DNA from 4 places in the Streptomyces sp. NPDC036815 genome. Region 1 is predicted to be linked to each of the others. Evidence: riboswitches for the same ligand, from Rfam matches in the RefSeq annotation. Region 1 holds a riboswitch; each other region holds the start of a gene.
The links. Region 1 has a riboswitch for cobalamin ahead of ACZ69I_RS10725 (CoA-acylating methylmalonate-semialdehyde dehydrogenase). Riboswitches for the same ligand answer to the same signal wherever they lie in the genome.
Positions count from the first base shown of each region.

Region 1 (6,976 bases):
CCTCGGTCAGGCCGCGGGCCACGATCAGGCGCATGATCTCGTTGGTTCCTTCCAGGATCTGGTGGACCCGCAGGTCACGGACGATCTTCTCGATGCCGTACTCGCTCAAGTAGCCGTAGCCGCCGTGGAGTTGGAGCGCCCGGTCGGCCACGGAGTAGCCGGTGTCCGTGGCGAACCGCTTGGCCATGGCGCAGAGCTGCGGGGCCCGAGCGTCGTCCCTGTCGAGGGCGTCGGCCGCCTGACGCACCAGCGCGCGGGCGGCCGACAGCTCGGTGGCCATGTCGGCGAGCCGGAACCGCAGCGCCTGGGCGTCCAGGAGCGAGGCGCCGAACGCCTCGCGGTCGGCGAGGTAGGCCACGCTGCGGTGCAGTGCGCTCTGGGCGCCGCCCAGGGAGCAGGCCGCGATGCCGAGGCGTCCGCCGTTGAGGCCGGACATGGCGATGCGGAAGCCGTCCCCCTCGGCGCCGAGCCGCCGGCCGGCGGGGACGCGGACGCCGTCGAGGAGCACCTGGCGGGTCGGCTGGGCGTTCCAGCCCATCTTGCGTTCGTCGGCGCCGAAGGAGAGGCCGGGGTCGTCCCGTTCGACGACGAACGCGGAGATGCCGCCGGGCCCCTCCTCGCCGGTGCGGGCCATGACGACGTACACGTCCGAGGCGCCCGCTCCGGAGATGAACTGCTTGACGCCGGTCAGGACGTAGCCCCCGCCGTGGCGTTCGGCCCGCGTCCGCAGGGCCGCCGCGTCCGATCCGGCACCGGGTTCGGTGAGGCAGTAGCTGCCCAGGGACGCGGCCGTGCACAGGTCCGGCAGCCAGCGGGCGCGCTGGTCCTGGTCGCCGTACCGGTCGATCATCCAGGCGACCATGTTGTGGATGGAGAGGTAGCCCGCGATGGAGGGGCAGCCGGTGGCCAGCGCCTCGAACACGAGGGTTCCGTCGGTGCGGCCGAGCCCGGAACCGCCGTGCTCCTCGCGTACGTAGACTCCGCCGAGGCCCAGTTCGGCGGCCTTGCGCAGGACGTCCACGGGGAAGTGTTTGTCGCGGTCCCAGGCGACGGCGTGCGGCGCCAGATACGTATCGGCGAAGTCGAGTGTGACCTCGGCCAGTGCGAGCTGGTCCTTGGTGAGGGTGGTGGCCATCGATGTCATCGCCGTCATCCCATCGTCGGGATGGTGAAGCTCGCACCCTCCCTGGCCCCGGAGGGCCAGCGCGAGGTGACGGTCTTCGTACGGGTGTAGAAGCGGACGGCGTCGGGGCCGTGCTGGTTGAGGTCGCCGAAGCCGGACCGCTTCCAGCCTCCGAAGGTGTGGTACGCCACCGGTACGGGGATCGGCACGTTGATCCCGACCATGCCGGCGCCGACGCGGCGGGTGAAGTCGCGGGCGGTGTCGCCGTCCCTGGTGAAGAGGGCCACGCCGTTGCCGTAGGGGTGTTCGGTGGGCAGGCGCAGAGCGGTCTCGTAGTCGGCCGCGCGGACCACGCACAGCACCGGGCCGAAGATCTCCTCGCGGTAGATCCGCATGCGCGGCGAGACGCGGTCGAAGAGCGTGGCTCCGGCGAAGAAGCCGTTCTCGTGGCCAGGGAGGGTGAAGTCCCTCCCGTCCACGATCAGTTCGGCCCCTTCGTTGACGCCGATGTCCACGTAACGGCGGACCCGGTCGAGAGCGTCTCGGCTCACCAGCGGGCCGAAGTCGGCCCCGGGGTCGTCGGAGGGGCCGATGCGCAGGTCGGCGACGCGTTCCTTGAGCCGGGCGACGAGCGCGTCGGCGGTCTCCTCGCCCACGGGGACGGCGACCGCGATGGCCATGCAGCGCTCCCCCGCCGAGCCGTACCCGGCGCCGACGAGGGCGTCGACGGCCTGGTCGAGGTCGGCGTCCGGCATGACGATCATGTGGTTCTTGGCGCCGCCGAAGCACTGGGCGCGTTTGCCGTGCGCGGCGGCGGTGGCGTAGATGTGCGCGGCGATCGGCGTGGACCCGACGAAGCCGAGCGCCTGGACCCGGGGGTCCTCCAGGAGGGTGTCGACGGTCTCCTTGCCTCCGTTGACGACGTTCAGGACACCGGGCGGCAGACCCGCCTCCAGGAACAGTTCGGCGAGCCTGAGCGGGACGGAGGGCGCGCGTTCGGACGGCTTGAGGACGAAGGAGTTGCCGCAGGCGAGCGCGGGGGCCGCCTTCCACAGCGGGATCATGGCGGGGAAGTTGAACGGGGTGATCCCTGCGGTGACGCCGAGGGGCACCCGCAGGGAGTGCACGTCGATGCCGGTACCGGCGTTGTCGGTGAACTCGCCCTTGAGGAGGTGCGGGATGCCCGCGGCGAACTCGACTACTTCGAGGCCGCGTTGCAGGTCACCGTGGGCGTCGGAGACCGTCTTGCCGTGCTCGCTGGAGAGCAGCCGGGCCAGGGACTCCCGCTCCTCGTCGACGAGTTGGAGGAAACGCAGCATGACGCGGGCGCGCCGCTGCGGGTTCCACTCCCCCCACGCACGCTGCGCGGACTCGGCGTCGGCGATCGCCGCGACCGTCTCGTCACGCCCGGCCAGCGGCACATGTGCCTGTACAAAGCCGGTGTTGGGGTCGTACACGTCGGCGAAGAGCCCGGACGCCCCGCGCACGTGTTTGCCGCCGATGAAATGTGTCAGTTCACGGACCATGAGAGCCTGCTCTCGTCAGGTGAGTCCGGGGATGGCACGGCAGGCCGTCGGCGCCACCGGGTGCGGTGGGCGGGCGGTTCTGACGTGGGACGCGAAGGCCTAAGAGCCGTCGTGGAGTCGGGCGTCGACAGGGGTCGCCGCTCGCTTCGCCGGATCACCTGGGTCGTGGTCACGGACCGGTGCCATGCGTGTCTGCTCCATCCTCGTGGACAACACGGAACACCCCGCGGCCGGTATCCTGACTCCCGGATCAGCGCGCGTTCTCCCGCCTTCCCGACGGGACGTGCTCCGTCAGTGGCGTATCGCTCGGCGAGAACGCACTCCCCGGTCACAGTGGCGGGACCGCGCCGGATTCACACCGGCTTCCCTGCACCGCGGGCTCTGGTCACGAACATATAGTTGGACGTCCTAGTAAGTCCACCCCGTCCGGCGAGTCGGCGTCCGCGCGATCACTCGCCGTCCTTCAGCTTCACGATCCTGCCGTCCTTGTCGAGCGTGTGATCGTTCCAGTACGTGTCCCACTTGTCCCCGACATGCTCGGGGACCTTCCCCTGCGGGTAGCGGGCATAGCCCTTGGGCGGCTCCTCCCCGTCGGGCTGGCACGCCGACCCGCTGCCACCCACCCGCAGGACGGGATACTCGCCGCCGCCGCAGATCGCGTCCTCCGTGGAACAGGCGGAGAGCACGCCACCCACCGCACCAGCCAGCGCGAGTCCCACCGCGACCCGCGCCACACGGCCGCCGATCGCTCGCGGGGCGGTACGAACTCGGATCTTCCTGGCCACTGTCGGCTCCTTCATGTCGGCTCGTCGCACGTTGCCACACCAGCTTGCGCGAGCCGTGGCTCCCGATCATGAGTACGGGTACTCAAAGAGGAGCGGCCCCTCGGTCACCCGCACGGGAAGCCGCACCCGTACGTCAGGACAGGGTGCCGACCACGTCGCGCACCTGACCGGCGACCGATTCGGGGAGCGGCGCGTAGTGCAGGCCGGACAGGTCCTTCTGGCCCGCCTCACTCGCCGTGTACGTCAGGAACGACTTGAGGGCGGGCAGCGTCTCCTCGTGGTTTCCCTTGTCGCAGACGATCTCGTAGGTCACCTGGACGATCGGGTACGCACCCGGATGCGCGGCGCCGTAGCGGAACTTCAGCTTCATGTCCCGGCCCTTGCCCGCGACGCGCGCCTGCGCGATTCCGGCCGACGCCGTCGTCGGCGTCGGTGCGACCGGGGCGGGCGCGCCCGTGTCGATGCTCACGGTCTTGATCCGCCGGTCCCGCGCGAAGGACAGCTCGAAGTAGCCGATGGCACCGAACCCCGAGGTCACCTCCGATGCCACGCCGCTGGACCCGCTCGCGGAGGCGCCGCCCCCGCCCTGCCAGGCCTTGCCGACCGGGTGGGCCCAGGCGGCGGGCGCCGCGCCCGCGAGGTAGGCCTGGAAGTTCTGGGTGGTGCCGGAGTCGTCCGACCGGTGCACGGGGCGGACCGGCATGGACGGCAGATCGGCGTCGGGGTTGAGGCGCCGGATCGCCGGATCGTCCCATGAGGTGATCTTCCGGTCGAAGATTCCGGCGAGGGTCGGGGCGTCCAGGACGAGGTCCTCCACGCCCGGCAGGTCGTACCCGATCGCGATGGGCCCGCCGACCATGGGCAGGTCGATCGCGCGCCCGCCCCGGCAGACGTCCTTCGAGCGCTCGACCTCCTCGGGCTTCAGCGCGCTGTCGGAGCCGCCGAACGCCGTCGCGCCCCGCAGGAACTGCGCGCCGCCCGCCCCCGACCCGATCGGGTTGTACGCGATCCGCACGCCCGGGCACGCGCGCTGGTACTGCTTGATCCAGTACTTCATGGCGTTCTGCTGGGCGCTCGACCCCGTACCCGGAACCTTGCCGGTGTCGGCGCAGTCGATCCCCGCGACGGCGGAGGAACGCGCGGCGCCCCGCTCGTCGCCGTCCCCGTCGTCACCCCCGATGCCCGCGACTCCGCATCCCGCGAGGGAGAGCGAGAGCAGAACGGTGAGGCAGACCGCCGCGTGCGCTCTGCCTCCTTGGTACGTACGTCCTGGACGTGGGCGTTGCAACGTTGTCCCCTCGGGGTACCGCGACATGGGTCTCGACCGGCCGTGCGTCTCGACCGGCTGTCTGTTCCGACCGACTCCGGGCCGGACCTCAGATGTTCGCCGATCCGCGGCAGCGGCGGGTGAAGCAAGGGCGAACATCGAGCGACGTGCTGCGATACGGGAATCGAGCGGTAGGCAGGCATGTACGCACGGTGTTCGGGGGGGGGCGAGGGCCCGGAGAGGGGGCAGAGCCTCTCACCGGTCGTCCCCCGGAGCATGTCCTAAACTCCGCCCCATGAAGAGCACGCCCGCTGCCGTCGCCGAGGACCTGGCCCCGACCGGCGTGCTCCGAGCGTCCATCAATCTGGGCAACCCCATCCTCGCCCAGGGCACTTCGGCCGCTCCCTCCGGCATCACCGTCGACATCGCGCGCGAGATCGGTGCCCGCCTCGGCGTCCCCGTGGAACTCCGCTGCTTCGACGCCGCACGCAAGTCGTACGAAGCCATGGCGGAGGGCCGGGCCGACCTCTGCTTCCTCGCCGTCGAGCCGGCCCGTGAGGCCGAGGTCGCCTTCACCGCCCCGTACGTGGTGATCGAGGGCGTGTACGCCGTCCCCCGGGAATCGCCCTTCACCGCGGCGGCCGACGTCGACCGGGCGGGGGTGCGGATCGGGGTGAAACGGGGCTCCGCCTACGACCTGTTCCTCTCCCGCACGCTGCGGCACGCGAGCGTCGTACGCGGCGACGAGGGAGTCGACGTGTTCCGCGCCGAGGGCCTGGAGGTCGCGGCGGGCATCAGGCAGCCGCTGACCGCGTACGTGGCGGACCACCCCGAACTGCGGCTGATCGAGGACCGGTTCATGCAGATCCGGCAGGCGGTCGGCACGACACGGGACCGCGCGTCCGGGACGGTCGAGTTCCTCCGCGACCTCGTCGAGGAGCTCAAGGCCACGGGGTTCGTCGCCGCTTCGCTGCGGCGCTCCGGACAGAACGAGTCGCCGGCCGCCCCGCCCGGGTAGTTCGCCCCTCCCCGATCAGAACGGTCCGCTCCTCCTCACAGCGGTCCCGACCCGAGGAGCTGCCCGCCGTCGACGACGAGCGTCTCGCCGGTGATCCAGCGTGCGCCGTCACCGGCGAGGAACGCCACGGCCTCACCCAGGTCCTCGGGTTCGCCGATGCGGCCCAGCGGAGTGGCCGCGGCGACCCGCGCCTCGTTCTCCTGCCAGAGCGCCTCGGCGAGCCGGGTGCGCACGACGCCGGGAGCGATGGCGTTCACGCGGACCTTCGGGCCGAGTTCCAGGGCGAGTTGCTTGGTGAGGTGGATGAGCGCGGCCTTGGACACGTGGTAGATCCCGACGTCCTGAGCCACCGAAAGCCCGCCGATCGAGGCGGTGTTGACGATCGAGCCGCCGTGCTCCCCCATCCACGCCTTCACCGCGAGCGACGTCCACAGGATCGGCGCCCACAGATTGACGTCCATCGTCTTGGCGAAGCGCCCGTGGTCCTGGTCGATGACCGGCCCGTACGCGGGGTTCGTACCGGCGTTGTTCACCAGGATGTCCAGGCGTCCGTACGTCGCCACGGTGTGGTCGACGCAGGCGCGAGCGGCGGCTTCGTCGGTGGCGTGGGCGCCGAACCCGGCCACGGCGCCGCCGAGTTCACGAGCCGCCTCCTCGGCGCGTTCCGCGCTGCGCGAGGTGATCACGACCTGGGCGCCCCGGTCGCGCAGGGCCGCGGCCGCCGCGAGGCCGATGCCCCGCGACGCGCCCGTGACGACGGCGACCTTCCCGTCGAGCGGGCCGCTCATCGCGCGCTCCGCTCGGCCTCGCGGCGCCGCAGCTCGCGCACGGCGATGGTGCGCTTGTGCACCTCGTCGGGGCCGTCGGCGAGGCGCAGGGTGCGCAGATGGGCGTACATGCTCGCGAGCGGGAAGTCGTCGCTCACACCGGCGCCGCCGTGCACCTGGATCGCGCGGTCGACGACCTTGAGGGCGACCTCGGGCGCCGCGACCTTGATCGCGGCGATCTCCGTGCGGGCCTCCTTGTTGCCGACGGTGTCCATGAGATGTGCGGCCTTGAGGGTCAGCAGGCGGGCCATGTCGATCTCGACACGGGACTCGGCGATCCAGTCCTGGATGTTGGCCCGGTCGGACAGGGGCGCGCCGAAGGTCGTACGCGACTGCGCACGGTCGATCATCAGGTCGAGGGCGCGCTCCGCCATGCCGATCGTGCGCATGCAGTGGTGGATGCGGCCGGGGCCGAGCCGGGCCTGACTGA
Region 1 covers NZ_JBVJPW010000003.1:424,978-431,953, forward strand. Annotated here, with positions in the region: gene ACZ69I_RS10720 (acyl-CoA dehydrogenase family protein) at 1-1,135, opposite strand, end outside; gene ACZ69I_RS10725 (CoA-acylating methylmalonate-semialdehyde dehydrogenase) at 1,150-2,649, opposite strand; cobalamin riboswitch at 2,861-3,041, opposite strand; gene ACZ69I_RS10730 (SCO0607 family lipoprotein) at 3,099-3,434, opposite strand; gene pstS (phosphate ABC transporter substrate-binding protein PstS) at 3,568-4,722, opposite strand; gene ACZ69I_RS10740 (transporter substrate-binding domain-containing protein) at 4,997-5,719, shown strand; gene ACZ69I_RS10745 (SDR family oxidoreductase) at 5,755-6,507, opposite strand; gene ACZ69I_RS10750 (acyl-CoA dehydrogenase family protein) at 6,504-6,976, opposite strand, start outside.

Region 2 (6,976 bases), on a different contig from region 1:
TGCGGCACGGGTACGGGGCCCGCCGACAGCTGCAGCAGGGAGAGCACCTGCGGCATGGCCTCGACGACCTCGGCGACCGCCGCGGGGGCGAGGGCGTCCGGCGCCGGGTGGGCCAGCGACCAGGCGTCGAACAGGGCGACCCAGCCGCGCAGCACGGCGGTGTCGTCGCGGTCCCAGGCGCGCAGCCGCCAGCCGGGCCGCGCGCTGTCGCCGTGCACCTCGACGAGGCCCGCGAGGCGTGCGGTGTCCCAGTCGGCGCGGACCTGAGCGGGGGTCAGGCCCAGCTCGGCGGCGGCCCGTTCGGCGGTGGCGTCGGAGAGCGTGCCCTTGCCGTCGGGCGAGCCTTCGGTGCGGCGGCCGGGGCCGGGGCGCAGGGCGTCGTCGGCCCAGCGGGCGACCCGTACGGCGTCGGCGAGGCCGGCGCGCGCGGCGCGGGCCAGCTCCGAGGGGGCGGGTGTGCCCTCGGGCGGCCGGGGCGCGGGACGGCGCGTGCGGCGGTTGCTCATCGCGCCGGGGGTGGCTGAGAGGGGGCGTGTCGCGTCGCGCCGGGCTTCTCCTCGCTCTTCGGCCCTCTGGTGGGGCGCACGGACAAGTCGGAGCCTGGAGTCGCGCGGGGTACGGGACGTCACGGGAACAGTCTTCCTGTTGACGGTCCGAAAACCCAAACGGAATGGGGACGTGGGGCGTTCACCCGCCGCGCGCCGGGGCCGGGCGCGGCGGGCGGGCGGACGTGCGAAGGGTCACAGCAGGGGGGTGAGGAAGCGGCGCAGCACCTCTTCGTAGCCCTGCGGGTCGGCGTTCCACATGGCACCGTGCGGCGCGTCCTGCACGGGGTGCAGGGTGACGAGGTCCGGGCGCTGAGCAGCCAGTTGCCGGGAGAGGCCCCAGGGCGCGACGGCGTCGTCGGGACCGTGTACGAGCAGGGTGGGGACCCGCAGGACGCCGGGGCCCGCGGCCGCCAGGATCCGGTCGCCGCGCAGTCCCGTGCGCCCCTGTGCCGCACGGACCGCAAGCGGAAGGAGCGGTCCGGGGGTGCGGCGGGCGCCGGCGAGGGCGCGCAGGGTGGTCTCCCAGTTGAGGACCGGGGAGTCGAGGACGAGTCCGCTGATCCGGTCGCGCAGCGCGGAGTGCGCCGCGGCGTGCAGGCACATGGCGGCGCCGGTGGACCAGCCGTGCAGGACGACGCGCTCGGCGCCCTCGCGCACGGCGTGGCGCAGGGCGGCGTCCAGGTCGCGCCACTCCGACTCGCCGAGGTGGCCGAGGCCGTCCGGGGAGCGGGGCGCGCCCGGGTCGCCGCGGTAGGCGAGGTCGAGGACCGGCACTTGCAGGCGGCGCAGGAAGTCCATGACGACCATGGGGTGTTCGCGGGTCGTGCCCAGGCCGTGCACGGTGATGACCCAGGTGTCGCGGGAGCCCGGCACGAACCAGGCGGGCAGCGTGCCGAGCTCGCCGGGGATGTCGACGTCGGTGTGGTCGATGCCGAGGGCGGAGCGGGGGTCCCCGGTGTGGACCTGCGGGGTGAGCCAGACGCGGGCGCCGGGGTCCAGGGAGCCGTGGGTGACGGCTTCGAGGCGGCGTACGACCGTGTCGGCCTCGTGCGGGGCGGACTCCAGGACGGGTCCGACGATCGCGTGGGTGCCGTTGCCGCTCAGGCCGTACGTGCCGGGGCGGCGGCTCGCCAGGGCGCGGGTCAGGCTGATCTGCCCCGCGGCCGTGGCGTGCACGGTCAGGCGTGGTTCGGTCGGCAGGGGGCGGCCCGCGGGCGCCCTGAGGGCGGCGTCGCTGGCGAACCGGCCCGCCGCGATCGCGGCTGCGGCTGTTCCTAGGGCGGCTGTTACTGCGGTGACGGCCGCTGCCGTCGCTTTGGCTGGGCGCACCGTCCCAGTGTCCGGGGGCGAGGCCCCGGAGGCCAGTGGGCGGTACCCGTGGGGTGAGTCGTGGCTCAGGTGGCCGATTGGCCGTAGCCCCGCAGTTTCTCCGCCGCCTCGTGCAGCCGGTCCGGGGACAGGAGCGCCGGGGTGTGGCCGGGAACCGCTGCGGCGGTGAGCCAGAGGCGGGACATCCACTCCAGCTGGGCCGTGCGGTCGAAGGCCTGGTCGAGGCTGTCCCCGTAGGTGACCGTGCCGTGGTTCTGGAGGAGGCATCCGGTGCGGTCGCGCAGGGCGTGGAGCATGTTCCCGGCCAACTCCTCGGTGCCGTACAGCGCGTACGGGGCGACCCGGACCGGGCCGCCGAGGGCGGCGGTCATGTAGTGCACGGCGGGGAGCTCCGTGACCAGCAGGGAGACGGCCGTGGCGTGCACGGCGTGGGTGTGGACGACCGCCCGCGCGCGGGTGGCGCGGTAGATCGCGAGGTGCATGGGCAGTTCGCTGGTGGGGGTGAGGCCGCCGAGGACCCGGCGGCCGTCGAGGTCGACGCCGAGCACGTCCTCGGGGCGCAGCCTGTCGTACGGGACGCCGCTCGGGGTGACCAGGACGGTGTCGCCGACGCGTAGGGAGACGTTGCCCGAGGTGCCGACGACCAGGCCGTCCGTCACCGTCCTGCGGGCCGTCCCGACCAGCTCGGCCCAGGCCCGCCCGAGCGCGTCCCCGTCCGCCTGCCGTCCTTGCCCCTGCCGCTGCTCAGTCATGCGGTGATCCTGCCAGCCGGTGGCCCCGCACCGTAGAGCCGAGGGCGTCGGGGCGGTCCTCGGGGGGATTCCGGTTACGGCGGCGGGCCGCCGGGTGAGCAGGATCTCCCCGCCGAGTTCGTGCGCCGGTCCGAGGGGTGCGCGGCGGGCCGCCGCCGGATGGCGGAACCCGACACTCCGCCCCGTTTGCGGGGCTCCCGCCACCGCTCCGTACGATCAGGATCAGAGATCAGCTCAATACGGAGCAAGGGCACTCCGCTTCGGGTCACCGCACCGCCCGGCCCAGTTCACTTTCCGTTCACCCGGGTTGCCTACGTTCCACATGCCACTGACGTCCAACAGAAGCCTGGGTAAATGGAACACATCACGCTTCTCCTCGGGATCGTGATCGTCACCGCTCTCGTGTTCGATTTCACGAACGGTTTCCACGACACTGCCAACGCGATGGCGACGACCATCTCGACCGGCGCTCTCAAGCCCAAGACGGCGGTGGCCATGTCCGCCGTGCTGAACCTCGTCGGCGCCTTCCTCTCCGTCGAAGTCGCCAAGACGATCTCCGGCGGCATCGTCAATGAGGACGGCCTCAAGACCGAGGTCATTTTCGCCGCGCTCGTCGGCGCGATCCTCTGGAACCTCCTGACCTGGCTGGTGGGCCTGCCCTCCAGCTCCTCCCACGCGCTCTTCGGCGGCCTCATCGGCGCCGCGGTCATGTCGATGGGCTGGTCGTCGATCAACGGCGGCACCGTCGTCACCAAGATCCTGATCCCGGCCGTCGCCGCTCCGCTGGTCGCGGGCATCGCCGCGACGCTGGCCACGCGCCTGACGTACCGCATCGGCCGCACCACGGACCAGAAGGCCACCGCCAAGGGCTACCGCGCAGGCCAGATCGCCTCCGCCGGACTCGTCTCCCTGGCCCACGGCACGAACGACGCGCAGAAGACCATGGGCATCATCACGCTCGCCCTGATCACGGGCGGCGTCCTGAACCCCGGCGCCAACCCCCCGATGTGGGTCATCGTCTCGGCCGGCATCGCCATCGCGCTCGGCACCTACCTCGGTGGCTGGCGCATCATCCGCACCATGGGCAAGGGCCTGACCGACCTCGCGCCGCAGCAGGGCTTCGCTGCCCAGACCAGCGCCGCGACCGCGATCCTCGCCTCCTCCCACATCGGCTTCTCGCTCTCCACCACCCAGGTCTGCTCGGGCGCCGTGATGGGCGCGGGCCTCGGCCGCAAGGGCGGCGTCGTCCGCTGGTCGACCGCCACCCGGATGTTCGTCGCGTGGGGCCTGACCCTGCCGGCCGCGGGTCTGGTCGGCGCGGGCGCCGAGTTCCTCACCAAGCAGGGCCCCTGGGGCATCACGGCCACCGCGGCGCTCCTGATCGCCGGATCGGGCGTGATCTGGACGCTCTCCCGGCGCAACGCCGTCGACCACACCAACGTCACGGATGACGAGATCCGCACCGACGACACCGCGACCACCGAGCCCGCGGGCGTGGTGACCACCGCGATCGCCGCCGTCACGCCGCCCCCCGTGGGCGCGATGGCCTCTTCCGTCGCGTCGGACGCGTCCGTCAAGGCCACCGTCACGGCTCCGACCACCACCACGACCGGCGCCATGGCGGACCCCGCCCGGCCCGCGACCGTGTAAGGACAGACCAGCATGAGCATCGACTGGGCAGCTCTCGGCTCCGTCTTCGGAGTCAGTCTCGCGGTGACCGTGGCCCTGGTGGGCCTCTTCACCCTCGGCATCGTCGGCCTCTCCAAGCAGCAGACGGCGGCCGCCTCCACCGGTGGCGCCGCCCCCCTCGCCCGCACCGGCGCGTACGCCTGCTTCGCCCTGTGCGCGGCGGCGGTGGCGTACGGGATCTTCCTGATCGTCGCCTGACGGCAGCCGTCCCGCGTGGGGCGCGGAGCGTACGGACGCTCCGCGCCCCACGCGCATGTCAGGACCTCGCGTGCGGGCCCCGCGCGCGGGCCGCCCGTGTGGGCCCCAACACACTCTCCCGCCGCAGGTCAACAGCGAGTTGACGGGCCTTCGCGGGCCGTGGTGGACTGCCCGGGCCAACTACGGCGGCAGAAGAGGAAGCCGGTGCGAATCCGGCGCGGTCCCGCCACTGTCACCGGGGAGCCATTCCCCGCGAGCCAGGAACTCTCGCCGCCGATCACGTCGAACCAGGGCGCGGACACCCTGAGTGAGGACATATCGCCATGCTCGGCCGCCCGGTGCCGCCCCTTCTCTTGAGTACGAGCCGTCTCCTCAGCGCAGCGGCGGGCTGAGCGCATGAGTGCCGATCGCGACTTCGCGTACGGCGCCGCCGCCGGCCTCCTCGGTGACCTGCTGCTCGGCGATCCCCGCCGGGGCCATCCGGTCGCCGCGTTCGGCCGTGCCGCGGGCGCCGTCGAGCGGATGCTGTGGCGCGACCACCGAGGCTGGGGTGTGCTGCACGCCGTGGTGTGCGCCGGGGGCGCGGCGGGTGCCGCCGCCCTCGCCACCGCTCTCGTACGCCGCTCCCGGGCCGGGTCCGTCGCGCTGACCGCCGCCGCCACCTGGGCCGTCGTCGGCGGTACGTCGCTGACGCGGGAGGCGCGGGCCATCGGCGGGGCGCTGGAGGCCGGGGACATCGAGGTCGCGCGGGAGCGGCTGCCGCACCTGTGCGGACGGGACCCGCAGGCGCTCGACGCCGACGGCATCGCCCGGGCCGTCGTGGAGTCCGTCGCCGAGAACACCTCCGACGCGGTCGTCGGCGCGCTCGTGTGGGGCGCCCTGGGCGGCGTCCCCGGGTTCGTCGGGTTCCGGGCCGTCAACACGCTGGACGCGATGGTGGGCCACAAGTCGCCCCGGTACCGGCGCTACGGCTGGGCGTCCGCCCGCCTCGACGACGTCTTCGGCTGGCCGGGCGCGCGGCTCACCGCGGGGCTCGCGGCGCTGGCCGGTGACTCGCCCTCGGGGGCGGTACGGGCGTGGCGCGCCGACGCGGCCGCGCACCCGAGCCCGAACGCCGGGCCCGTCGAGGCGGCCTTCGCCGGGGCGCTGGGCGTGCGGCTCGGGGGAACGCTCTCGTACGGGGGCCGGGTCGAGCACCGGCCCGTTCTGAACGCGGCGGGACGCGACGTCGAGGCGGCGGACATCGAGCGGGCCGCCGAGCTGTCCCGCCGGGTCGGCCTGCTCGCCCTCGGGGTCGTGGTGGGTGCCCGCTGGGTGCTGCGGTCGGCAAGGTCGAGGAGAGGGAAAGCATGAGCGGTGGACTGCTGGTCGCCGGGACCACCTCGGACGCGGGGAAGAGCGTCGTCACCGCCGGCATCTGCCGGTGGCTGACCCGCAAAGGGGTGTCCGTCGCGCCGTTCAAGGCGCAGAACATGTCCCTCAACTCCTTCGTCACCCGTGAGGGGGCGGAGATCGGCCGGGCCCAGGCCATGCAGGCCCAGGCCGCCCGCGTCGAGCCCAGCGCGCTGATGAACCCCGTACTACTCAAGCCCGGCGGTGACCGCTCGAGCCAGGTCGTGCTGATGGGCAGGCCCGTGGGCGAGATGAGCGCCCGTGGCTACCACGGGGGGCGGCAGGCGCAGTTGCTCGACACGGTCGTGGGATGCCTGGAGGAGCTCCGGGGCACGTATGACGCCGTGATCTGTGAGGGCGCGGGCAGTCCCGCCGAGATCAACCTGCGGCGCACCGACATCGTGAACATGGGCATCGCGCGCGCCGCCCGCTTCCCCGTACTGGTGGTCGGGGACATCGACCGGGGCGGGGTGTTCGCGTCGTTCTTCGGGACGACGGCGCTGCTGAGCGCGGCCGACCAGGAACTCGTCGCGGGCTACCTGGTGAACAAGTTCCGGGGCGACGTCTCCCTGCTCGAACCCGGGCTCGACATGCTGCACGGGCTCACCGGGCGGCGCACGTTCGGTGTGCTGCCGTTCCAGCACGGGCTGGGCATCGACGAGGAGGACGGCCTGCGGGTGTCCCTGCGGGGCGCCGTCCGGGAGTCCGTGGTGGCCCCGCCGGTCGGCGAGGACGTGCTGCGGGTCGCCGTGTGCGCGGTGCCGCTGATGTCCAACTTCACCGACGTGGACGCACTGGCCGCGGAGCCGGGCGTCGTCGTGCGGTTCGTGGACCGGGCCGAGGAACTCGTCGACGCCGACCTCGTGGTCGTACCGGGCACGCGCGGGACCGTGCGCGCCCTGCGGTGGCTGCGCGAGCGCGGCCTCGCGGACGCCCTCGCGCGCCGCGCCGCCGAGGGCAGGCCGGTGCTGGGCATCTGCGGCGGCTTCCAGGTCCTCGGCGAGCACATCGAGGACGAGGTGGAGTCGCGGGCCGGGTCCGTCGACGGGCTCGGGCTGCTGCCGGTGC
Region 2 covers NZ_JBVJPW010000001.1:1,289,919-1,296,894, reverse strand. Annotated here, with positions in the region: gene ACZ69I_RS05815 (hypothetical protein) at 1-629, opposite strand, end outside; gene ACZ69I_RS05810 (alpha/beta hydrolase family protein) at 741-1,877, opposite strand; gene ACZ69I_RS05805 (class II aldolase/adducin family protein) at 1,943-2,629, opposite strand; gene ACZ69I_RS05800 (inorganic phosphate transporter) at 2,984-4,279, shown strand; gene ACZ69I_RS05795 (hypothetical protein) at 4,292-4,516, shown strand; cobalamin riboswitch at 4,660-4,805, shown strand; gene ACZ69I_RS05790 (cobalamin biosynthesis protein) at 4,913-5,869, shown strand; gene ACZ69I_RS05785 (cobyric acid synthase) at 5,866-6,976, shown strand, end outside.
Region 2: linked by a shared signal. The riboswitch ahead of ACZ69I_RS05790 (cobalamin biosynthesis protein) and the one ahead of ACZ69I_RS10725 (CoA-acylating methylmalonate-semialdehyde dehydrogenase) in region 1 are both predicted to bind cobalamin.

Region 3 (6,976 bases), on a different contig from region 1:
TCCGGCGCCTGTACTCCTTCCTCGGCCCCAGCTGGAACGCCAGGTTCGCCCGGCACTTCCACCCGGTGATCGAGGCGTACGACCAGGAGTTCAGGAACCGGGCCTGCGGCAGGGTGCCCACGGTCGAGGCGTACGTCGAGCTGCGCCGCCTCACGTTCGCGCACTGGGCGTGGATCGACCTCCTCGAACCCACCGCACGGCGCGAACTGCCGGGCGCCGTGCGGAAACACCCCGCATACCGGCGGGCGGCACTGGCGACCCAGGATTTCTCGGCCTGGTACAACGACCTGTGTTCCCTGCCGAAAGAGCTCGCGGGAGACGAGCTGCACAATCTCGGTATCAGCCTCATCCACCATGAGGGAATGACGCTCGAAGAGGCGGTGCGCGAAGTCCACAGACGCGTCAGTGGGTGCGTCCGGGAATTCATGGAAGCCGAGCGTGAAGTCCTCCTGCTCGCCGATGAATTGGCGGACGGAACGGAACGCGGAAGGGCTCTCTCGGACGCGGTGAAATCGTGCGTCTTCAATATGCGGAACTGGTTCTCTTCCGTGTACTGGTTCCATCACGAATCCGGTCGCTATCGGGTGGACAGCTGGGACGACAGGTCCATGCCCCCGTACGTGACCGAAGACGTCCTGGCGGAAAACGAACTGGTGGGTGAAGAATGAGCGTCGAATCCGCGATACCCGCGCCGGCCACCTCGGGCCCCGGCCCGCTGCGCACCCCGCCCCTCGTCCGGGGCGGTGTGCCGCTGCTCGGCCACGCCTGGAAACTGGTGCGCGACCCACTCGGCTTCCTCGCCGCGCTGCGCGACCACGGGGATCTCGTACGGATCAGGCTGGGGCCGAGGACGGCGTACGCGGTCTGCGACCCGGAACTCGTCGGCGCCCTTCTGAAGAGCCCCGAGTACATCGTCGGCGGACCGCTCTGGGACACCCTCGAGGTGCTCCTCGGCAAGGGCGTGGCGACCAGCAACGGCAAGGTGCACCGCCGCCAGCGGCGCACGATGCAGCCCGCGTTCCGGCCCGAGCGGATCGCCGGCTACGCCGAGGTGATGGAGGAGGAGGCGCGCGCCACGGCGGCCCGCTGGCAGCCGGGCGCCACGGTCGACGTGAGCGCGGAGATGTTCCGCACCGCCGTGCGCATCGTCTCGCGCTCGCTCCTGGAGGTCGACTCGATCGGCGAGAAGGCGGACCGCATCGCCGATTCGCTGCACACCGTCTTCGAGGGGCTCTACCGCCGGATGGTGCTCTCGGTCGGCCCGCTCTACCGCGTGCCGACCCCGGCCAACCGGCGGTTCGAGCGGGCGCTCGCCGATCTGCACGCGCTCGTGGACGAGATCGTCGCGGAACGCCGCGCGGCCGGCCCCGGCGGCCCCGACGACCTGCTCGCCGAATTGCTGCGGGCCAGGGACGAAACCGGTGCGCCCATAGCCGACCAGGAGATCCACGACAACGTGGTTTCGCTCGTCGTGGCGGGTGCGGAGAATGTGGCGTCGACGCTGGCGTGGACGTTCCATCTGCTCACCGAACACCCCGAGCAGGAAAGGCGGTTGGTTGAAGAAGTAAATTCCGTGGCCCCGGATCGGGCGATCACATTCGCCGATCTGGGAGACCTGCCGCACACCCGCAATGTCGTCACCGAGGCGATGCGTATACGGCCGGCCGCCTGGATATTCACCCGTCGGTCCGTGGCCGAAACCGAGCTGGGCGGCTATTCGATTCCGGCCGACGCGGACATCGTCTACAGCGTCTACGCGATGCAGCGCGATCCGCGTTCCTTCGAGCGGCACCTGGAGTTCGACCCGGACCGCTGGAATCCGGAACGCGCGTCCGACGTGCCGGACTTCGCGATGATGCCGTTCAGCGTCGGCAACCGAAAGTGCCCCGGCGACCACTTCAGCCTGGCCGAACTCACCCTGATCCTGGGGACGGTGGTCCCGAAGTGGCGTCTGGAGCGGGTCGAGGAGACCGACACCGGCACCCGCGTCGGCATCACCCTGCACCCCAAGCGGCTCGTCCTGCGGGCCCGGCCGCGCTGAGCGCGCCCGTGTGCCCGCCCCGTCACATCGGACGGGACGGGCACACCGGGGGCGCCGGACGCCGAGGCTAGAACTCGTCGTCGAAGGAGACCGAACCCTCGACCGCGACCTGGTAGGCGGAGGGCCGCCGCTCGAAGAAGTTGGTCAGCTCCTGCACGCCCTGCAGCTCCATGAAGGAGAAGGGGTTCTCCGAGCCGTAGACCGGCGCGAAGCCGAGGCGCTGCAGGCGCTGGTCGGCGACGCACTGCAGGTACTCGCGCATCGAGTCGGTGTTCATGCCGGGCAGGCCCTCGCCGCACAGGTCGCGCGCGAACTGCAGCTCGGCCTCGACGGCCTCCTTCAGCATGTCCGTGACCTGCTGCCGCAGCGCGTCGTCGAAGAGCTCGGGCTCCTCCTTGCGGACGGTGTCGACCACGTCGAAGGCGAAGCTCATGTGCATCGTCTCGTCGCGGAACACCCAGTTGGTGCCGGTGGCCAGGCCGTGCAGCAGACCGCGCGAGCGGAACCAGTAGACGTAGGCGAAGGCGCCGTAGAAGAAGAGGCCCTCGATGCACGCGGCGAAGCAGATCAGGTTCAGCAGGAAGCGGCGCCGGTCGGCCTTGCTCTCCAGACGGTCCAGCTTCTCGACCGAGTCCATCCAGCGGAAGCAGAACTCCGCCTTCTCGCGGATGGAGGGGATCTCCTCGACCGCGTCGAAGGCCGCCGCGCGGTCCTCCGGGTCGGGCAGATAGGTGTCGAGCAGCGTCAGGTAGAACTGGACGTGCACGGCCTCCTCGAAGAGCTGGCGGCTCAAGTACAGCCGCGCCTCGGGGGAGTTGATGTGCTTGTAGAGGGTGAGCACGAGGTTGTTGGAGACGATCGAGTCGCCGGTCGCGAAGAACGCGACCAGACGGCCGATCATGTGCTGCTCGCCGGGCGAGAGCTTGGCGAGGTCGGCGACGTCGGAGTGGAGGTCGACCTCCTCCACGGTCCAGGTGTTCTTGATCGCGTCCCGGTAGCGCTCGTAGAAGTCCGGGTAGCGCATCGGGCGCAGGGTCAGCTCGAAGCCAGGGTCGAGCAGGTTCTTCTCTGAGTGGGTGGTGCTCATTACTGGCAGGCCTCGCAGGACTCGGGGTTTTCCAGGGAGCAGGCGACGGCTTCTTCGGCCGTGGCCTGGGCGGGGACGGGGGCGGTGGCGGCCGCGTTCGAGCCGCCGGCCGCGCGCGCGATGCGCGTCGCGGGGCGCGAGCGCAGGTAGTACGTGGTCTTCAGGCCCTGCTGCCAGGCGTACGCGTACATCGAGGAGAGCTTGCCAATGGTCGGCGTCTCCAGGAAGAGGTTGAGCGACTGCGCCTGGTCGAGGAAGGGGGTGCGCGCGGCGGCCATGTCGATCAGGCCGCGCTGCGGGAGCTCCCACGCCGTGCGGTACAGCGCGCGCACCTCCGCGGGGATCCAGTCGAACCCCTGCACCGAGCCGCTGGCCTCGCGCAGCGCCTCACGGGTCTGCGCGTCCCACATCCCGAGCCGCTTCAGCTCCTGGACCAGGTACGCGTTGACCTGGAGGAACTCGCCGGACAGCGTCTCGCGCTTGAAGAGGTTGGAGACCTGCGGCTCGATGCACTCGTAGACGCCCGCGATGGACGCGATGGTGGCGGTCGGCGCGATGGCGAGCAGCAGCGAATTGCGCATCCCGGTCACGGCGATGCGCTCCCGCAGCGCCGCCCAGCGCTCCGGCCACGCCAGCTCGACGTCGTAGTGGTCGGGGTGCAGGACCCCGCGCGCGGTGCGGGTCTTCTCCCAGGCCGGGAGGGGTCCGCTGCGTTCGGCGAGGTCCGCGGACGTCTCGTACGCGGCGAGCATGATGCGCTCGGCGATGCGGGTGGAGAGCGCCCGTGCCTCGGGGGAGTCGAAGGGGAGCTTCAGCTGGAAGAAGACGTCCTGGAGCCCCATGGCGCCGAGGCCCACCGGGCGCCACCTGGCGTTGGAGCGGCCCGCCTGCTCGGTCGGGTAGAAGTTGATGTCGACGACGCGGTCGAGGAAGGTGACGGCGGTACGGACGGTCTCGTCGAGGCGGTCCCACGCGAGGTCGCCGTCCTCCACGAACGCGCCGAGGTTGACCGAGCCGAGGTTGCAGACGGCCGTCTCGCCGTCGTCCGTCACCTCCAGGATCTCCGTGCAGAGGTTGGAGGAGTGCACGGTGTGGCCGGGCTCCGCGGTCTGGTTCGCGGTGCGGTTGGCGGCGTCCTTGAAGGTCATCCAGCCGTTGCCGGTCTGCGCGAGGGTGCGCATCATGCGGCCGTAGAGGTCGCGGGCCGGCATCGTCTTCCTGGCCAGGCCCGCGGCCTCCGCCGCGCGGTAGGCGGCGTCGAACTCCTCGCCCCACAGGTCGACGAGCTCGGGCACGTCGGACGGCGAGAACAGCGACCACTCCCGGTCGGCGGCGACGCGGCGCATGAACTCGTCCGGGATCCAGTGCGCGAGGTTGAGGTTGTGCGTGCGGCGCGCGTCCTCACCGGTGTTGTCGCGCAGCTCCAGGAACTCCTCGATGTCGGAGTGCCAGGTCTCCAGGTAGACCGCGGCCGCGCCCTTGCGCCGCCCGCCCTGGTTCACCGCGGCGACCGAGGCGTCGAGGGTCTTCAGGAACGGCACGATGCCGTTGGAGTGCCCGTTCGTGCCGCGGATCAGCGAACCGCGCGACCGGATGCGGGAGTACGAGAGGCCGATGCCGCCCGCGTGCTTGGAGAGCCGCGCGACCTGGTGGTAGCGGTCGTAGATCGAGTCGAGCTCGTCCAGCGGGGAGTCGAGGAGGTAGCAGGAGGACATCTGCGGGTGCCGGGTGCCGGAGTTGAAGAGCGTCGGCGAGGACGGCAGGTAGTCCAGGCGGCTCATCAGCCCGTACAGCGAGGCTACTTCGCCGACCGCGCGGCCGCTGTCCGCCGCCGTGTCCCAGTCGGTCTCCGCGAGACCGCTCGCGACGCGCAGCATGAAGTGCTGCGGCGTCTCGATGACCTGCCGGGTGATCGGGTGGCGCAGCAGGTAGCGGCTGTGCAGCGTGCGCAGGCCGAAGTAGCCGAAGCGGAAGTCGGCGCCGTCCGCGAGCGCGCTCTCCACGAGCGCGTCGAGCCGGGCCGCGTGCGCGGTCACGAACGCGGCGGTGCGGTCGGCGATCAGGCCCTCGCGGTGGCCGACCGCGATCGACTCGGTGAAGGAGCGCACGCCCTGTGAGGCGGCCTCGGCGGCGATGGAGAGGGAGAGCAGCCGGGCGGCGAGCTTGGAGTACGCCGGGTCCTCGGAGATGAGCCCCGCCGCCGCCTCGGTCGCGAGCTCGCGGAGCTCGCTCTCGTCGGCCCTGGCCGACCGGCCGCGCAGCGCGGCGGCCGCCACCCGGCCAGGGTCGGCGTCGGGGAGGTCGGCGGTGAGGTCGGTCAGGGTGCGCAGCAGCGCGGTCCCCGGCGCGTCGGTACCCTCAGTGCTTTCGGCGCTGTCACTGGGTCGCGATGCCGGCACTGACGCAGGTTCGGCGGGCGCGATGGTCACGTGGAGCTCTCCCTCGCTCGGCTCTGGGCCTGGGGGAGGGGGCGGCACACACGGGCGCACCCGGGCAGGGCGGCGTACCGCGTCCACCGGCCCATTCCACGAGGCCCGGACGGTCGGCACCCGGGCCGGACGACTCGGGTGCACTGCCGGCAGGTCTTCGGACTCCGCGTACGACAAATGCGCACACGTCTACCGTTGCGGGACAGTTCCGGACTTGCACCGGATTCCCCTGCGGCGACAGCGAGCACGAGCATACATCTTGTGTCGCACTACTGAAGCAGGCCCACATCTTGTGTCGGATCACGCTGCGGGCCCGGCCGGTGGCCCCTGAAGTGTCAACGCGTAGGTGAGCAGCGGGAGGCCGGGAATCGGGGACCAGTCGCGCTCCGGGGTGCGTGCGAAGCCGAGGCGTTCGTAGAGCCGGTGGGCGGTGCGCATCGAGGGCGAGGAGGACAGGACGAGCCGGTCGCGGCCCGCGTCCCTGGACCGCTGGACGCAGGAGCGCACCAGGAGTTCGCCCACACCGCGGCCGCGCGCCGCGGGCGAGACCGCCAGCATGCGGATCTCCGACTCGCCCTCCCGCGCGATGTCGGCCATGGGGCCGCAGGACGGCACGAAGGTCACGCCGCCGAGCAGCCCGCCGTCCGTGTCGTCCGCCGCGGCCACCAGGATCTCGGCGTGCGCCGCGCGCCCCGCCACGTCCCGCAGCACGGGCAGATAGCGGTCCTCCGCCCCGAAGTCCAGGTGTCCGTCGTCGAGATAGGCCTGCGCGGTGAGATCGCCCAGCGCCCCGTACTCCTCGGGCCGTGCCCGCCTGATCGTGATGTCCATGCGGCGCAGTGTGCAATACGGGTACGGCAAAGGGCCGCCGGTTTTCCGGCGGCCCTTTTTCGCTGTGCGCAGGGGGCGGGACTCAGTGTCCGGCGCCCGCCGTCGCCTTCGGCAGTTCCTCTATGACGCCGGGGTCGCCCGCGTCGGCCGTGTAGTCCTCCGGGGACGTCTCGTCGACGCCGTCGGGGGCGTTCAGGGCCTTCAGGACGAAGGTGAGGACCACGGTCACGATCACGTTCAGGACGAACGCGGTCAGGCCGATGTAGCCGATCTCGCCGATGCCGGGGATCTCGTCGGACGAGCCGCCGAAGTGCTTCTGGGTCGGCGAGGCGACGCCGTACGCGGCGAGCGTGCCGTAGGCCATGCCGACCGCCCAGCCCGCGAGCAGCGCCCAGCGGTGGAACCACCGGGTGAACAGGCCGCCGACCAGCGCGGGCATCGTCTGCAGGATCCAGATGCCGCCCAGGAGCTGGAAGTTGATCGCGACCGTCTTGTCCATGGTGAGGACGAAGGCGAGCGCGCCGACCTTCACCAGGAGCGAGACCAGCTTGGAGACCTTCATCTCCTGCTGCGGCGTCGCGTCCGGCT
Region 3 covers NZ_JBVJPW010000007.1:223,090-230,065, reverse strand. Annotated here, with positions in the region: gene cyc1 (epi-isozizaene synthase) at 1-668, shown strand, start outside; gene ACZ69I_RS17400 (bifunctional albaflavenone monooxygenase/terpene synthase) at 665-2,041, shown strand; gene ACZ69I_RS17395 (ribonucleotide-diphosphate reductase subunit beta) at 2,109-3,128, opposite strand; gene ACZ69I_RS17390 (ribonucleoside-diphosphate reductase subunit alpha) at 3,128-5,557, opposite strand; cobalamin riboswitch at 5,689-5,811, opposite strand; gene ACZ69I_RS17385 (GNAT family N-acetyltransferase) at 5,858-6,388, opposite strand; gene mctP (monocarboxylate uptake permease MctP) at 6,471-6,976, opposite strand, start outside.
Region 3: linked by a shared signal. The riboswitch ahead of ACZ69I_RS17390 (ribonucleoside-diphosphate reductase subunit alpha) and the one ahead of ACZ69I_RS10725 (CoA-acylating methylmalonate-semialdehyde dehydrogenase) in region 1 are both predicted to bind cobalamin.

Region 4 (6,976 bases), on a different contig from region 1:
TTGTACGCCGTCTCCATCTCGGCACGGGCCGGGCGTCCTTCGAGGCCCCGGCCGTACGCGTAACCGCCCCACACCGTGTAGACCTCGGCGAGGTCCGCGTCGGTGCGCCAGTCGCGGGAGTCGATGAGCTGGAGCAGGCCCGCGCCGTACGTGCCGGGGCGCGAGCCGAAGATGCGGGTGGTGGCCCGGCGCTCGTCGCCGTGCTCGGCGAGGTCGGCCTGGGCGTGGGCGCGCACGTAGTTGCGGGCGGCGGGCTCGTCGAGCGAGGCGGCGAGCCGTACCGCGTCGTCGAGCAGGCCGATGGTGTGCGGGAACGCGTCGCGGAAGAAGCCCGAGATGCGCAGCGTCACGTCGATGCGCGGGCGCCCCAACTCCTCGTACGGGATGGCCTCCAGGCCCGTCACGCGGCGCGAGGCGTCGTCCCAGACCGGGCGGATGCCGAGCAGGGCCATCGCTTCCGCGACGTCGTCGCCCGCGGTGCGCATCGCGCTGGTGCCCCACAGGGAGAGGCCCACGGAGGTGGGGTACTCGCCGTTGTCGGTCCGGTACCGCTCGACGAGCGAGTCGGCCAGGGCCTGGCCCGTCTCCCAGGCGAGGCGCGAGGGGACGGCCTTCGGGTCGACCGAGTAGAAGTTGCGGCCGGTCGGCAGGACGTTGACCAGGCCGCGCAGCGGCGATCCTGACGGGCCCGCGGGGACGAAGCCGCCGTTCAGGGCGTGCACCGCGTGGTCGAGCTCGGCGGTCGTGCCCGCCAGGCGCGGGACGACCTCGCGCGCCGCGAACTCCAGTACGGCGGCGACCTGTTCACCCTGGTCGCGCGGGATCGCCGCGAGGTCCCAGTCCGCGTCGTCCATCGCCTGGACCAGCGCGCGGGCCTTCTCCTCGGCCTCGTCGGCGCTGACGCGGGTCGCCGCGGACTCGTCGAGACCGAGAGCCTCGCGCAGGCCGGGCAGGGCGGTGGTGCCGCCCCAGATCTGGCGGGCCCGCAGGATCGCGAGGACCAGGTTGACGCGGTCGCCGGCCGCCGGGGCGGTGCCGAGCACGTGCAGGCCGTCGCGGATCTGCATGTCCTTGATCTCGCAGAGCCAGCCGTCGACGTGCAGCAGGAAGTCGTCGAAGCCGTCGTCGTCCGGGCGGTCCTCCAGGCCCAGGTCGTGGTCGAGCTTCGCGGCCTGGATGAGCGTCCAGATCTGTGCGCGGATCGCGGGCAGCTTCGCCGGGTCCATGGAGCTGATCTGGGCGTACTCGTCGAGGAGTTGCTCCAGGCGCGCGATGTCGCCGTAGGAGTCGGCGCGTGCCATCGGCGGCACCAGGTGGTCGATGAGCGTGGCGTGCACGCGGCGCTTGGCCTGGGTGCCCTCGCCCGGGTCGTTGACCAGGAAGGGGTAGATCAGCGGCAGGTCGCCGAGCGCGGCGTCGGGGCCGCAGGCCGCGGAGAGGCCCGCGTTCTTGCCGGGCAGCCACTCCAGGTTGCCGTGCTTGCCGAGGTGGATCATCGCGTCGGCGCCGAAGCCGCCGTCGTCGGCCGGGGCGGCGATCCAGCGGTACGCCGCCAGGTAGTGGTGCGACGGCGGGAGGTCGGGGTCGTGGTAGATCGCGATGGGGTTCTCGCCGAAGCCGCGCGGCGGCTGGATGAGGATGAGGAGGTTCTCGCGGCGCAGAGCGGCCAGGACGATGTCGCCCTCCGGGTCGCCGCCGTTGCCCACGCGGGAGCGGTCCAGGAACATCTCGCCGGGCGGCGGGCCCCAGTGCCCCTCGACGGACTCGCGCAGCTCCGCGGGGAGCGTCGCGTACCAGCGCTTGTAGTCGGCGGCGGGGATGCGCACCGGGTTGGCGGCGAGCTGCTCCTCGGTCAGCCAGTCCTGGTCGTGGCCGCCCGCGTCGATGAGCGCGCGGATCAGCTCGTCGCCGTCGCCGGAGACCAGGCCGGGCAGGTCCGCCTCGGGGCCGAACGCGTAGCCCTCGGCGCGCAGCCTGCGCAGCAGCGCGACGGCGGAGGCCGGGGTGTCGAGGCCGACCGCGTTGCCGATGCGGGAGTGCTTCGTCGGGTAGGCGGAGAGGACCAGGGCGAGGCGCTTGTCGGCGGCCGGGATGTGCCGCAGGCGCGCGTGGCGCACGGCGATTCCGGCGACGCGGGCCGCCCGCTCGGCGTCGGCCACGTAGGCGGGCAGGCCGTCCTCGTCGATCTCCTTGAAGGAGAAGGGGACCGTGATGAGGCGGCCGTCGAACTCCGGCACCGCGATCTGGCTCGCGGCGTCGAGGGGCGAGACGCCCTCGTCGTTCTCCTCCCAGGCCGAGCGCGACCCGGTCAGGCACAGGGCCTGCAGGATCGGCACGTCGAGGGAGGTCAGCGCGCCTGCGTCCCACGACTCGTCGTCGCCGCCCGCGGAGGCCTCGGCGGGCTTGGTGCCGCCGGCCGCGAGCACCGTCGTCACGATGGTGTCGGCGGCGCGCAGCGCGTCGATCAGCTCGGGCTCGGGGGCGCGCAGTGAGGCCACGTACAGCGGCAGCGGGCGGGCCCCGGCGTCCTCGATCGCGCCGCACAGCGCGTCCACGAAGGCGGTGTTGCCGCTCATGTGGTGGGCCCGGTAGTAGAGCACCGCCACCGTCGGCCCCTCGACCGCGCGCGCGGTGCGCTCCAGCGGGCCCCAGGACGGGGCGGGCGCGGGCGGCTCGAAGCCGTGGCCGGTGAGCAGCACGGTGTCGGAGAGGAAGCGGGCCAGCTGCTCCAGGTTGGCGGGGCCGCCGTGCGCGAGGTAGGCGTGCGCCTCGGCGGCGATGCCGACCGGCACGGTCGAGGACGCCATCAGCTGGGCGTCGGGTGCCTGTTCGCCGGTGAGCACGACGACCGGGAGGCCGGTGGCGATGAGCTGGTCCAGGCCGTCCTGCCAGGCGCGGACGCCGCCGAGGAGGCGTACGACGACGAGGTCGACGCCGTCGAGCAGGGCGGGCAGCCCGTCGAGGTCGAGGCGGGAGGGGTTGGCGAACCGGTAGTCGACGGGGCCTCCCGCCGCGCGGGCACTGAGCAGGTCGGTGTCGGAGGTCGACAACAGCAGAAGCATGCGGGCGCAGGCCTTCCTCGGGGTGTCCGCGCCCCGGGTGGTCGTATGGACGGCAGGAGTTCCTGGCTCACCCGGAGTCCGGGTTCACAGTGGCGGGACCGCGCCGGATTCGCACCGGGCTTCCTCCCTCGGGTCCTGGTGGACCCACGCCGTCGCTGGCGTCGACGGACTTGGTAGCCCGCCGCCTGCATAGTAAGTCCTGCCCGCCGGGTGCGGGGCGGCCACCTGCCAGGACGGCCCGTCTCGGGAGGCGACCGGCCGGATCCGCGTGGGTATGCTCGCCGCCATGCCGCCCACCCGAGCCTCTTCCCCAGACCAGGGCGAATCCCTCATACGCGACCGGGGCGACGCCTGCCCCGGCGCCCTTCGCCTGCACCTCGCCGACGACGGCGGGCTGGCCCGACTCCGGTTGCCCGGTGGCCTTCTGACGTCCCGTCAGGCCGCTGTGCTCGGCACCGCGGCGGAGCGTCTCGCCGACGGGAACCTCAGCGTCACCTCGCGCGGCAACATCGAGCTGCGCGGCCTCGGCGACGCGTGCGGCGGCGAACTCTCCCGCCTGCTCGCCGACGCGGGCCTGCTGCCCTCCGCACGGCACGAGCGCGTGCGGAACGTCCTCGCGTCCCCCCTCGCAGGAACCGACGGACTCGGCCACGCCGACGTGCAGTTGTGGGCCCGTGAGCTGGACCGACTCCTGTGCGCGCAGGAGTGGACGACGGCACTCTCCGGCCGCTTCCTGTTCGCCCTGGACGACGGGCGCGCGGACCTGGCCGGGATCGGCGCGGATGTGACCTTGATCGCAGAATCGGGCGGGACGGCGGTCGTACGCGTCGGGGGCCGCGCCTTCCGGATCGCCGGAGCCGACGCCCCGCGCGCCGCCCTCGCCGCCGCCGGCGCCTTCCTCGACGCGGTGCGCGCGGCGGGCAACGGAGCCTGGCGGGTCACGGAACTTCCCGCGGGCCAGGACGTGGACCTGGCCGGAGCGCTGGAGCGGGCGGACGTCGCGGCCGAGCGGACCGAGGTCCCGGACACGGTCCGCGGCGCCCCGCCCGCCCCCGGCGCCGCCGGACACGCGGTCGCGGTGAACGCCCGTCTCGGCCGGGTCAGCGCCGCCCAGTGGCGCGCCCTGCTCCCGCTCCCCGCCGACGAGCTGCGGGTCACCCCGTGGCGCGGCTTCGTGCTCCCCGGCTTCGCCGACGCGGCCTCGGCCCGCGAACGGCTGGCCGCGCTCGCGGACGCCGGATACGTCACCACCCCCGACTCCCCCTGGCTCGGGGTCGGCGCCTGCACCGGCCGCCCCGGCTGCGCCAAGTCCCTCGCCGACGTGCGCGCGGACGTGGTGCCGGGTCCCGGCGGGCTCCCCGTCCACTGGTCCGGCTGCGAGCGGCGGTGCGGGCACCCGCGCGGCGACTGGGCCGACGTCCTCGCCACCGGCGACGGGCGGTACGAGGTGACGGTGCGCACCGCGGGCGGCGAGCGGCTGTCCGTACCCGGCGCCACCCTGACCGAGCAGATCACCAGGGCACGTACGACCAAGACCACCCCTACGGCCACGAGATGAGCGAGAGCACAGTGTTCGACTACGAGAAGGACGGCGCGGCGATCTACCGCGAGTCCTTTGCCACCATCCGCGCGGAGGCGGACCTCCACGGCCTGCCCGCCGACGTCAGCCAGGTCGCGGTCCGGATGATCCACGCCTGCGGGATGGTCGACCTCGTGAAGGATCTCGCCTTCAGCCCGCGGGTGATCGCCGACGCCCGCAAGGCGCTGCGCGACGGCGCGCCGATCCTCTGCGACGCGAACATGGTCGCGAGCGGCGTCACGCGCAAGCGGCTGCCCGCCGACAACGACGTGATCTGCACGCTCGCCGACCCCTCCGTGCCGGACCTCGCGGCGCGCCTGGGCACCACCCGCAGCGCCGCCGCCATGGAACTGTGGCGCGACCGCCTCGAAGGCTCCGTCGTCGCCATCGGCAACGCGCCCACCGCGCTCTTCCGCCTCCTGGAGATGATCGAGGAAGGCGCGCCGCGCCCGGCCGCCGTCCTCGGCATCCCGGTCGGCTTCGTCGGCGCCGCCGAGTCCAAGGACGCGCTCGCCGCACACCCTTCCGGTCTGGAGTACCTGGTCGTACGGGGGCGTCGCGGCGGCAGCGCGATGGCCGCGGCGGCGATCAACGCGATTGCGAGCGAGACGGAGTGAACACCGAACAGCGCCCGCAGGGGCGGCTCTACGGGGTCGGCCTCGGCCCCGGCGACCCGTCGCTGATGACCTTGCGCGCCGTCGAGGTGATCGCGTCGGCCGACGTCGTCGCCTACCACTCGGCGCGGCACGGCCGGTCCATCGCCCGCTCGATCGCGGCCGCGCACCTGCGCGCCGACCACATCGAGGAGGCGCTGGTCTACCCCGTCACCACGGAGGGCACCGACCACCCCGGCGGCTACCGCGGCGCCCTCGACGACTTCTACGAGGAGGCCGCGGCCCGGCTCGCCGTCCACCTCGACGCGGGCCGCACGGTCGCCGTGCTCGCCGAGGGCGACCCGCTCTTCTACGGCTCCTACCAGCACATGCACAAGCGCCTCGCGCACCGCTACCCGACCGAGGTGATCCCCGGCGTCACCTCCGTGAGCGCGGCGGCGGCCCGCCTCGGCGAGCCGCTGGTGGAGGCCGAGGAGGTCCTCACCGTGCTGCCGGGCACGCTCCCCGAGGAGGAGCTCGCCGCGCGCCTCGCGGCGACGGACTCGGCGGTCGTCATGAAGCTGGGCCGCACGTTCGGGAAGGTGCGGGGCGCCCTGGAGACCGCGGGCCGCCTCGACGAGGCCCGCTACGTCGAGCGGGCCACGATGGCGGGCGAGCGCACCGGCAGGCTGGCCGACGTGGACCCGGAGTCGGTGCCGTACTTCTCCGTGGCGGTGCTGCCGAGCCGGGTGGCGCCGCTGACGGGCGGACCCGCGCCGGAACCGCCCGCGGAGCGGCGCGGAGAGGTCGTCGTGGTCGGCACCGGTCCCGCGGGCCCGCTGTGGCTGACCCCCGAGACGCGCGGCGCGCTCGCCGCCGCCGACGACCTGGTCGGCTACACCACGTACGTCGACCGCGTGCCGCACCGCGCAGGCCAGCGGCGGCACGGCTCCGACAACCGCGTGGAGTCCGAGCGCGCCGAGTTCGCCCTGGAGCTGGCGCGGCGGGGGCGGCGGGTGGCCGTCGTGTCGGGCGGCGACCCGGGCGTCTTCGCGATGGCCACGGCGGTCCTGGAGGCGGCCTCGCAGGACGCGTACGCGGACGTTCCGGTACGGGTGCTGCCCGGTGTGACGGCCGCGAACGCGGCGGCGGCCCGGGCGGGGGCCCCGCTCGGCCACGACTACGCGACGATCTCCCTCTCCGACCGGCTCAAGCCCTGGGAGGTCATCGCGGAGCGGCTCGCGGCGGCCGCCGCCGCGGATCTCGTCCTCGCGCTCTACAACCCGGGCTCGCGCAGCCGCACCTGGCAGTTGGGCAAGGCACGGGAGCTGCTCCTGGAGCATCGGGCCCCCGACACCCCGGTCGTCCTCGGCAGGGACGTCGGCGGCCCCGAGGAGAGCGTGCGGATCGTGCGCCTCGGTGATCTCGACCCCGACGAGGTCGACATGCGGACGCTGCTGATCGTCGGCTCCTCCCAGACCCGGTGGGGCAGGCGGCGCGGGGGCGAGGAGCAGATCGTCTGGACACCGCGGCGGTACCCCGAGGGGTAGCCCCCTCTTGGGTCGCCTGCGGGTGCGTCATGGTTGCTCGCGCGGTCCCCGCGCCCCTGAAAACACGGGTGCGGGGAGCTGCGCGACCAGCCACGGACAACCCGCAGTCAGCCGCGCAGCGTACGCACCCAGGCGATCGCTTCCTCCGGCGTGGCGACGCCGTCCACCCCCTCCGGCCCGGGAGGCCGGCGT
Region 4 covers NZ_JBVJPW010000008.1:237,595-244,570, forward strand. Annotated here, with positions in the region: gene cobN (cobaltochelatase subunit CobN) at 1-3,062, opposite strand, end outside; cobalamin riboswitch at 3,100-3,228, opposite strand; gene ACZ69I_RS19005 (cobalamin biosynthesis protein CobG) at 3,337-4,620, shown strand; gene ACZ69I_RS19010 (precorrin-8X methylmutase) at 4,632-5,258, shown strand; gene ACZ69I_RS19015 (precorrin-2 C(20)-methyltransferase) at 5,255-6,784, shown strand; gene ACZ69I_RS19020 (cobalt-precorrin-6A reductase) at 6,892-6,976, opposite strand, start outside.
Region 4: linked by a shared signal. The riboswitch ahead of cobN (cobaltochelatase subunit CobN) and the one ahead of ACZ69I_RS10725 (CoA-acylating methylmalonate-semialdehyde dehydrogenase) in region 1 are both predicted to bind cobalamin.